Regions from separate parts of the Protofrankia sp. Cas4 genome, predicted to be linked through region 4. Evidence: riboswitches for the same ligand, from Rfam matches in the RefSeq annotation. Region 4 holds a riboswitch; each other region holds the start of a gene.
What was found. A riboswitch is a leader RNA that binds a small molecule or an ion and turns the genes downstream of it on or off. The one in region 4 is predicted to bind cyclic di-AMP.
Positions count from the first base shown of each region.

Region 1: it holds a riboswitch for cyclic di-AMP, as region 4 does, so the genes downstream of both, U9979_RS19100 (transglycosylase family protein) here and U9979_RS12185 (transglycosylase family protein) in region 4, are expected to answer to the same signal.
Region 2: it holds a riboswitch for cyclic di-AMP, as region 4 does, so the genes downstream of both, U9979_RS03390 (transglycosylase family protein) here and U9979_RS12185 (transglycosylase family protein) in region 4, are expected to answer to the same signal.
Region 3: it holds a riboswitch for cyclic di-AMP, as region 4 does, so the genes downstream of both, U9979_RS24005 (C40 family peptidase) here and U9979_RS12185 (transglycosylase family protein) in region 4, are expected to answer to the same signal.

Region 1 is NZ_CAUVXL010000209.1:2,551-4,746, forward strand. Features, by position in the region: gene U9979_RS19095 (TetR family transcriptional regulator) at 1-577, shown strand, start outside; cyclic di-AMP (ydaO/yuaA leader) riboswitch at 855-1,027, shown strand; partial or broken gene U9979_RS19100 (transglycosylase family protein) at 1,032-1,322, shown strand; gene U9979_RS19105 (hypothetical protein) at 1,376-1,594, shown strand; gene U9979_RS19110 (hypothetical protein) at 1,709-2,196, opposite strand, start outside.
Region 2 is NZ_CAUVXL010000032.1:3,119-5,314, forward strand. Features, by position in the region: gene U9979_RS03390 (transglycosylase family protein) at 11-745, opposite strand; cyclic di-AMP (ydaO/yuaA leader) riboswitch at 817-989, opposite strand; gene fbaA (class II fructose-bisphosphate aldolase) at 1,213-2,196, opposite strand, start outside.
Region 3 is NZ_CAUVXL010000264.1:25,196-27,391, forward strand. Features, by position in the region: gene U9979_RS24000 (hypothetical protein) at 1-166, shown strand, start outside; cyclic di-AMP (ydaO/yuaA leader) riboswitch at 647-817, shown strand; gene U9979_RS24005 (C40 family peptidase) at 1,024-2,031, shown strand.
Region 4 is NZ_CAUVXL010000130.1:22-2,217, reverse strand. Features, by position in the region: gene U9979_RS12190 (multicopper oxidase domain-containing protein) at 1-641, shown strand, start outside; cyclic di-AMP (ydaO/yuaA leader) riboswitch at 1,138-1,313, shown strand; gene U9979_RS12185 (transglycosylase family protein) at 1,316-1,699, shown strand; partial or broken gene U9979_RS12180 (NUDIX hydrolase) at 1,828-2,196, opposite strand, start outside.

The sequences.
Region 1 (2,196 bases), on a different contig from region 4:
GGCGTGCGGGGTGTCGGAGAAGACGGTTTTCAACTATTTCCCCACCAAGGAGTCCCTGGTCCTGGACCGCCTGGACGCGACGATGGCCTCGCTGCGGACCGGCCTGGCCGAGCCCGGGGTCGCACCGATCGACGCGGTGCTGCGAATCCTGGACGGTGAATTGGGCGGCATGACGTCCTGGCTGGACATGCAGGACGACCCGGTCGAGGCCGCCACCACGATCCAACGCTTCGGCAATATGATCATGTCCACGTCCGCGCTGCGAGTCCACCAGCGCGACATGACCGACCGACTCATCGCCGTGGCCGCCCAGCTCATGGCTGAGCGGGCCGGGATGAACCCAGACGACCCAGAACCGCAGATCGCGGCAACCGCTCTGCTCGAACTCTGGCACATTCAGTTCCAGAGCCTGAGGAAATACCTGGACGGCACCCGCACACCCGCACAGGTCCACCAGGCGGTGACCGCCGACGTCCACCGCGCGGCCCAGCTCATCAACACCGGACTGGGTTCGTTCGGGCCCTTCACGCCCGACAGGGCGGGTGCGAGCTCGGATCGGCTGGCGTCACAGCAGTAACCAAACTACCGGTTACCGCAAGAGATCGGGTGTCATCCGGTCAACCGGACTTTTCACAAAGCGCATCAAGATATGCGCCAAAAGGTGGCACTCATGTCACGGAAACGTTCCATCGGTGCTGGCTGGTTAAAATGAACGCGCGCGCACGCGCATTAATGGTGATCAATACCGAAATCAAGGGTCGATGTTCGACTGTGCGCTTCTTCACCACCCCTTGCCGGCCGACCAGCCGTAGCCGATAGGGTTCCGCCGTGCCTTCGCAACGAAAGCACGCATCGGACGAAACACGCCGAGTCCTGCCCCGTCCGATGATCGTCAAACCAACGGCAGGAGCGGGGGAACCACTTTCCGGGCGCCACCCGGCGTCCTTGGGGTGAAGCCGCACGATGCGGCCGGGCATTTCCCAGCCCGAACCCGACAGCTCACCTCGTAGGCGTGGGGAAAGGGCATTGCCATGTCCCGTTCGCGCGCCCGCCATCGCGGCAGCAGACCAACCAGTAGATACACCCGCGCGCTCATCACCATTCCGGCACTCGCCGCCGCCGTCGGCGGTGTCGGCATTGGAATCTCGGGGCCCGCCAGCGCGGCACCGTCGGACGACCAGACGTTGTCGGCAATTGCTCAGTGCGAGTCCGGCGGCAACCCGACAATCGTCAATTCGATAGGCGCCGGCGGACTGTTCCAGTTCCTTCCCAGCACGTGGCAGTCAGTCGGCGGGACCGGTCTGCCGCAGAACGCCTCCGTTGCCGAGCAGTGGAACCGCGCCCGGATGCTATACGCCCAGCAGGGTACGACGCCGTGGGTTTCATCGCAGTCGTGCTGGTCTGGAAAGGTCGGCAGCGTCGCCAACACGGCTCCGACCGCCACACAGTCGCCGTCGGCGGACTCGGTCGGGAGTGGGAGCTCGGTCGGGAGTGGGAGCGAGAGCGGAAACCCCGCCGCCGACGCTGCCGCCGCCACTGGCCGCCACCGGCACTCATACTGGTCGCCCTGGTACCAGAGCACCCAGCCGACTGACGGTTAGCCGGCAGGCGACCAAACGGAAAGAAAACCACCGGGAAGCCGGCCGGGCGCCATATGGCGCCCGGCCGCTCGCCGGATTCCGCCACGAGCCGGTACGACTAGATCGCGCTACCAGACGCCGCCGGCATCCGCCGGATCGTCGCCGCGGGCGGGGGTTGCGGGCCAGCCAGGCACGGACGGGTGCGCAACGTCCCTGCGGGTCACCGCCAGGAAGCTGACGAAACCGACGATCACAATCGCCAGAACCAGGCTGACCGGACCGGTACCCAGTTCAAGGCCACCGCGACCATGCGACACCCCCATCCAGTCGGCGAAGGAGGCACCGAGCGGCCGGGTCACGATGTAGGCAAACCAGAAGGCGAAAATCCCGTTCAGACCAGCCAGCCGGTAGGCCAGGGCCGGGACGGCCATCAGGACGGCAAACATCACACCCGAGGAGAAATACCCCAGGTGCGCGGTTGTCGCGGTCATGTCTCCCAGTGCGGTACCGAGCGCGAACGTCGCCATTACCGTGGCCCAGTAGAACGCCTCACGGCGACGGGTGTGGATACTGTGAATGGAGAGGGTTTTCTCGCTCATATACCAGACCGTGAAGA
Region 2 (2,196 bases), on a different contig from region 4:
TGCCGGCTGTTCAGCTGAAGGTGATCCCCCAGGTCTCCGGCCCACAGATTCCGTCGACCGCCAGGCCCTTGTCGGCCTGCAGGCGGCTGGCCGCGCCGGCCGACTCAGGTCCATACCGACCGTCAATTTGGATCTTGTAGCCAAGACTGTTCATCTGGTGCTGCCACGACCGAACGTCTGACCGCACCTGATCGACGAGGTCGGCGGTAAGGGGCCTCGCATCAGCGGAGTTCGACGAGATGTCCGTGCTCACCGTGCGCCATTGCCAGCGCGAGGAACCGCTCCTGCCGTACGAGGGTGCCTGCGACGAGTCGGTGTCGGATGAGCTCGAGTCCGATGCGCTGGTGTCCGGTGCATCCCTGCTGTCACCGCTGTCACCGCTGCCGGTGCCCGATGCGCCGGGACTTGCGGTGCCGGCCGGGTTGGTGCCGCCCCCGAGTTGGTCGGCGCCCATGCCCTTGCCGCAGGCAGGCCACTGGCCGAAGCCGGCGCGGGCGGCGAGCTTGATCGCGGCTGCATCCTGGGTGCCGGGGGCCGCGCTGCTGGGCAGGCCGGTGAAGCCCAGGCCCTGCCAGGTGCCCAGCGAGAACTGGTAAGCGCCGTAGTAGCCGTTGCCGCTGTTCGCCCCATAGTCACCGCCGGACTCGCATTGGCGAAGCCCCTCCCAGGTCGTGGCGGCGCTGGCCGGTTGGGACATCGCGATGCCGCCACTGATCGCGGCGACCAGAGCCGGGGTCACCACCATGGCCCGGGTGCGGATCCGAGCCCGGCGAACTCCACGATGTCGGCCACGAGAACGTGTACTGGACATATTGGTAATGCCCTTCCCCACGCCTGCGAGGTGAGCTGTCGGATTCGGGCTGGGACTGCCCGGCCGCTTTCACGGCTTCACCCCGAGGACGCCCGATATCGACGTCCGAAAGTGGGTCCCCCGTTCCTGCCGCAAGTTTGGTTTTCGTCGAGCGAGGGCAGGATTCGGCGTGCCGCCCGACGTGTCCCCATCGTATCGACGGGCACGGCGCAGACCATAACCAGAATTGCTGGTGGCTGAACAAGCCGTGAATGCGGTTCGTGACTATGCGCACATCGCGCTGTCCACTCTTGCCGTTCCTCGAGATCGACTGCTAACGCGCGCATGCATGCGCTCAGCTTGCTTGCAGGCGGCCGAAGGAGGCGCGAAAAGCGATGTCGCGCCTCCTTCGGCCGGATGGGTCAGCTGGTCAGCGAACGCCCCGCCGAGCGCAGGTCTGCGCAGGCCTGCGCGACACGGGCGGCCATACCGGACTCGGCTGCCTTGCCGTAGCTGCGTGGGTCGTACTGCTTTTTCACACCTACTTCGCCGTCCACTTTCAGTACGCCGGCGTAGTTCTTGAAGACATGGTCGGCGATCGGCCGGGTGTATGCGTACTGGGTATCGGTGTCCACATTCATCTTGACAACGCCGTAGTCCAGCGTCTCGCGGATTTCGGCCAGGTCGGAACCGCTACCGCCGTGAAACACCAGGTCGAAGGGCTTGGCGTCGACTGGCAGACCGAGCTGCTGCGCGACATACTGCTGCCCGTCCCGAAGGATTCCCGGACGGAGTTTCACATTGCCCGGCTTGTATACACCGTGCACATTTCCGAAGGTTGCGGCGAGCATGTAGCGGCCCCGTTCGCCGGTGCCGAGAACCTCGGCGGTGCGCCACATGTCCGTCGGCGTGGTGTAAAGTTTCTCGTCAATCGCACCGACGACACCGTCCTCCTCGCCGCCGACGACACCGATCTCCACCTCCAGGACGATCTTGGCCTGGTGGCATTCGATCAGGAGGCCGTCGGCAATTTTGAGATTCTCCTCCAGCTCGACTGCCGATCCATCCCACATATGTGAGTGGAACAGCGGATCCCGCCCTTCGCGGAGAACCCGGTCCTTGGAGATCGCAAGCAGGGGGCGCAGATAGGTGTCGAGTTTGTCCGCGGGGCAGTGGTCGGTGTGCAGGGCGATATTGACCGGGTACGCTTTGGCGACATGGTGGGCGAATTCGGCGAGTGCTTGCGCGCCGAGGACCATGTTCTTCACCCGGGTGCCGGAGAGGAACTCGGCACCGCCGGTGGAGACCTGCACGATGCCGTCGCTGCCGGCATCGGCGAAGCCCTTCAGGGCTGCATTCAGGGTCTCCGACGACGTAACGTTGATCGCCGGGTAGGCGAATGCCTC
Region 3 (2,196 bases), on a different contig from region 4:
GCGGGCCCTGGACGATCTCGCGGACCGCGCGCAGGCCGCCGTCGAAGCCCTGTCCGGCCATTACCGCTCCCTGCCTGCCGAGGTTCACCAACTCGCGGTCGAACTGCACGTCCTGGAGACCGCCGGCCTGCTCTCCCGCCGCGCGACCCGCGCCCGCCGCCACTGACCCCGGGCCGTCACAGCCCCGGGCCGTCACAGCCCCGGGCGGGCCGTGTGGCTCACGCGGGATGCGCCCCCGCGGGATGCAGGAGCGAGACATCTCATAGCGATCGACACTATCCGTGATCGGATGACTCTACCAAGGCGACAATTTTCACTACTACATGGCAACGAAAGATAACTATCGGCACTCGAGTGCCCCCCGCCGCCAGACTGTCGTCGCTATGGCGTAATGTCATCTTCCGGATCCTGTGGGTCACGGCATCGGGCGCCTCAGCCAGGCGGCCTGCCGCCCGGACCAACAGGTCAGGGCATGGTGGCGAGCTGGTCGGCATGGAGGATGGGAGGAGCCGATATGGTCACTTCTGTGAGCACTCGCCGTAGTTGTGAGGGACTAGTGTTTACTGGCACCATCCTTTTGAACTAGTCTCACCCCGACGTCACGACAACACCGGGCCGAACGCCGAATCCTGCCCACGGTCCCGGTGTCCCCTCCGAGTCGTCACCAGGGCAGGAGCGGGGGACCCATCCTCCACCGGACGACACCGATCCGCGGTGCAGTCCTAGGGGTTAAGCGAGCTGTGCGACGGTCGCACGGCCCACCGGGCAGCCCAGCCCGAACCCGACAGCTCACCTCGCAGGCGAACGGGAAGGATCACAGCCTTGTCTGCGCCCGATGTGCAGCTTGATCCGGCAACATGGTCATATTCGTCGTCGCCGACAAAGTCGCCAACGAGATCGGCAACGACGTCGTCTCTGCGACCGCCTGCCGACATGACCGGGCGCTCAGCCCGTGGCAGGCACCGCGCGCCGGCTCCACCGTCGGGAACAAGTCGCGTCCGAGCCCGGGCCGCGGTAGCCGCGATGACAACCGGCACGGTTGCCGTGTCCGGTGTCGCGCTCGCCGGCTGCGCCCCGACCGACACCGGTATGGACGAAACCTCGGTCAGCTCGCGGGTCACGCTAGGATCGCAGTTCGGAAGCCAGGCGTCCCTCGCAGGCCTGCGCACGTCGGTCATCAACCCGGCCACCTCGGTCGGCCCCGGCTCCATCACAAGCCAGGTGATCGATCAGGCCGACCTGCACCCGAAGTCGGCTGTCGCGCTGAAGGTCACCAATCCGGACGTCTCCGTGCAGGCCGACCAGCCCATCGACATGGGCTTCGCCCTCGAGGACGGAACGACCCACGCGCCGCTGCCGAACCAGCTCATCAAGGTTCAGGTGAAGCTGCCTGACGGCTGGGCGACATTCAAGCACCTGTACACCAACGAACAGGGCTTCGCCAGCTACACAGCCAAGATTCTCACCACGACACAGATCACGGCTATCTTCGACGGCACCGACGCCCTGCAGTCGGCGCACTCCTCGAACATCGGTACGATGACTGTGATGCCTGGTCCAGCCCCGGCAGTCCCGGCACAGGCACCTCGATCGGTGGCTCGTAGCGTTCTTCAGGCATCCGGCTCCAGCGGGGCCAGCACGATATCACCGAGTACGATCGATGCGACGATATCCGCAGGCTCCCTCGGTCTACGGGCTGTTTATCTGGCGGCACAACAGGCCGGTAAGCCCTACGTGTACGGTGCAGAGGGACCTTACGCATTCGACTGCTCCGGCCTGGTTCAGTATGTCTTCAAACAGCTGGGGCGCAGCCTTCCTCGCACGGCGGAAGCTCAATACGAGGCAACAACCCGAGTATCGCAGTACAACAAACAGCCCGGCGACCTGATTTTCTTCGGTACACCTGGTAACATTTACCACATGGGCATCTACGCCGGTGATGGCAAGATGTGGGTAGCCCCAAAATCAGGTGACGTTGTCAAACTCGAGGCTATCTGGACCACGTCGTACTCGGTCGGCCGCGTCAGCTAGCGTGCAATCACAGTCCCAACGCCCTCTCGGGGGCCAAGGAGCCTGGTAGGTCGGCTCGTATGTCGGTACCGGCGACAGCAGCGTCCATCCCGGTCATGTGAAACGGTTACCGCTCCTTCAAAACACAATCGGGTTCCGCGTGTCCTCCCCCTCCGGTTACGCGTG
Region 4 (2,196 bases):
TGTTCACAATCACGAACGAGAACTGGAGCCCGTATTTTCAGGAGAACCTCCGCCGTTTTGCCCAGCCGCCGTATCCGTCACAGGACGACAGCAACTTCGTCCGGTCCAACCTGCGGCACGCCATCAACGGCTACGTTTTCGGCAACGAGCCGATGATCACCATCAATAAAGGCGAGCACGTCCGCTGGTACCTGATGAGTATGGGCGGTGAGCAGGACCTGCACACCCCGCACTGGCATGGCAACGACGCGGTCGTGGGCGGAATGCGGATGGATACCGTTCCGCTGCTCCCCGGTACCATGGCAGCGGCCGACATGGTACCCGACAACGTCGGCATCTGGCTTTTTCACTGCCACGTGAACGAGCACATCACCGCCGGCATGCTGACCCGGTACCAGGTCGTGTCCGGCACAGGCACAGGCACAGGCAGCAGTAGCACCGGCGGTACCGGCACCACCGCATCGGCGTCCGGGTCGGGGGCCACAACGATGCCGGTGCCCAAGGGTGCTGTCTCGGCGGGTGAGGGCGGGATAGCCAACCCCCCGTCCGCCGTTCCCGCTGCGTCGGCGGTAGCCGCCATCGTCGTGATGGTCGCCGGCCGCAGGATCGTCCGCCGCCGCCGCAGTCGGACGATGGGCTGACAGCCACACCGTCCACCCCATTGGCATTGGTCATCGCTGGCCAGGCCCGCGCCGTTGCCTCGCAGCGGGCCTGGCCAGCGATATGTCGGGATTCCCCAGTTGTCCGGGCCCGCGTCTCTCGCGGGTCGGGCCTCCTGTGGGCCGTGGCAGCGCTGCGGTCGGACATCCATTGTGCATATTGCCGACACGATACACGGCGCCGTCGACACCGGGTTTTCCGGCGCCGTCGTACAATCACCGCCGGATAGCCACGCAGTCGATCCGCCTGCCCACGTACCGCGTAAGGCGGGGCTTTACCCGACAGGTGGCAGCCCCGTCACAATATCGCCGGCGGGACGAGGCCACAGTAGGGATGAGCGCGAGTACGCGCACGTTACCGGCAGCCGTAGCTGCTATCAACATCGGATACGGACTGTGTGCCTCTTCACGTAACCTTGCATTCTGGGCCGTCGTTGCACGTATGGTCTTCGCCGTGCCTTCGAGAGGAAGGCACGCGTCGGACGGCACGCCGAATCCTGCCCCCGTCCGATGAAAACCAGACCGGTGGCAGGAACGGGGGAACCACTTTCGGACGTCGACGTCAGGCGTCCTCGGGGTGAAGCCGCACATCGCGGCCGGGCACTCCCAGCCCGAATCCGACAGCTCACCTCGCAGGCGTGGGGAAGGACATCTACATGTCCAACGTACGTTCCGGCGACCGTGGAATCAGTCGAATCAAAGCACGGGCCCGGGTATTGATCGCTGTGCCGGCACTTGTTGCCGCCATCGGCGGCGGCAGCGTCGCGCTGTCGCAGCCGGCAAGTGCGGCCCCGTCCGCGGACGGGGCGCTGGCCGCCATTTCGAAGTGCGAATCCGGTGGCAACCCGAGCGTTGTCAACTCGATCGGCGCCGGCGGACTGTTCCAGTTCCTGCCCGGTACCTGGCACGGTGTCGGCGGGTCCGGCCTGCCGCAGAATGCCAGCGCCTCCGAGCAGTGGATGCGTGCGCGGATGCTGTACGCGCAGCAGGGCACCAGCCCCTGGTACGCCTCGAAGCACTGCTGGGCCGGAAAGGCCTAACAGGCTCGACGGCCAAAGGGCGTGCGATCATGTTCTTCTCGCACGCCCGGCGGCCTCAAGCGGTCTCGACGGCGCCCGGGGGGAGATTCTGCCAAATGGGATCTCCCCCCGGCCGGTCGCGTTGCCGGTCAGGAATGTTTTCCAGCCGCCTGGCCGTGCGGCGGTCTGGTCCGCTCAAGCTCCAACGCGATGTCGATGAGATCAACCCGCTCGAGGGTGTCGATCTGATCGACATCGATCCAGGCGGCCTGGTCGGTGGAACCGCCAATCTCATGCCGAAGCACGCCGCCGACCACCCGGGCCGTGTAGATGATCCGCACGGTGTGATGGTCGACTGTGCCGCCGGTGCCGCGCGGAAAACATCTGCGCATCGAGTCCACACCCAGCAGTGATTCGATCACGACGTCGTACCCGGTTTCCTCCTCGACTTCACGTACTGCCGCGGCCAGCGGATCCTCGCCGTGATCGATGCCGCCTCCGGGTAGCGTCCAGAACTT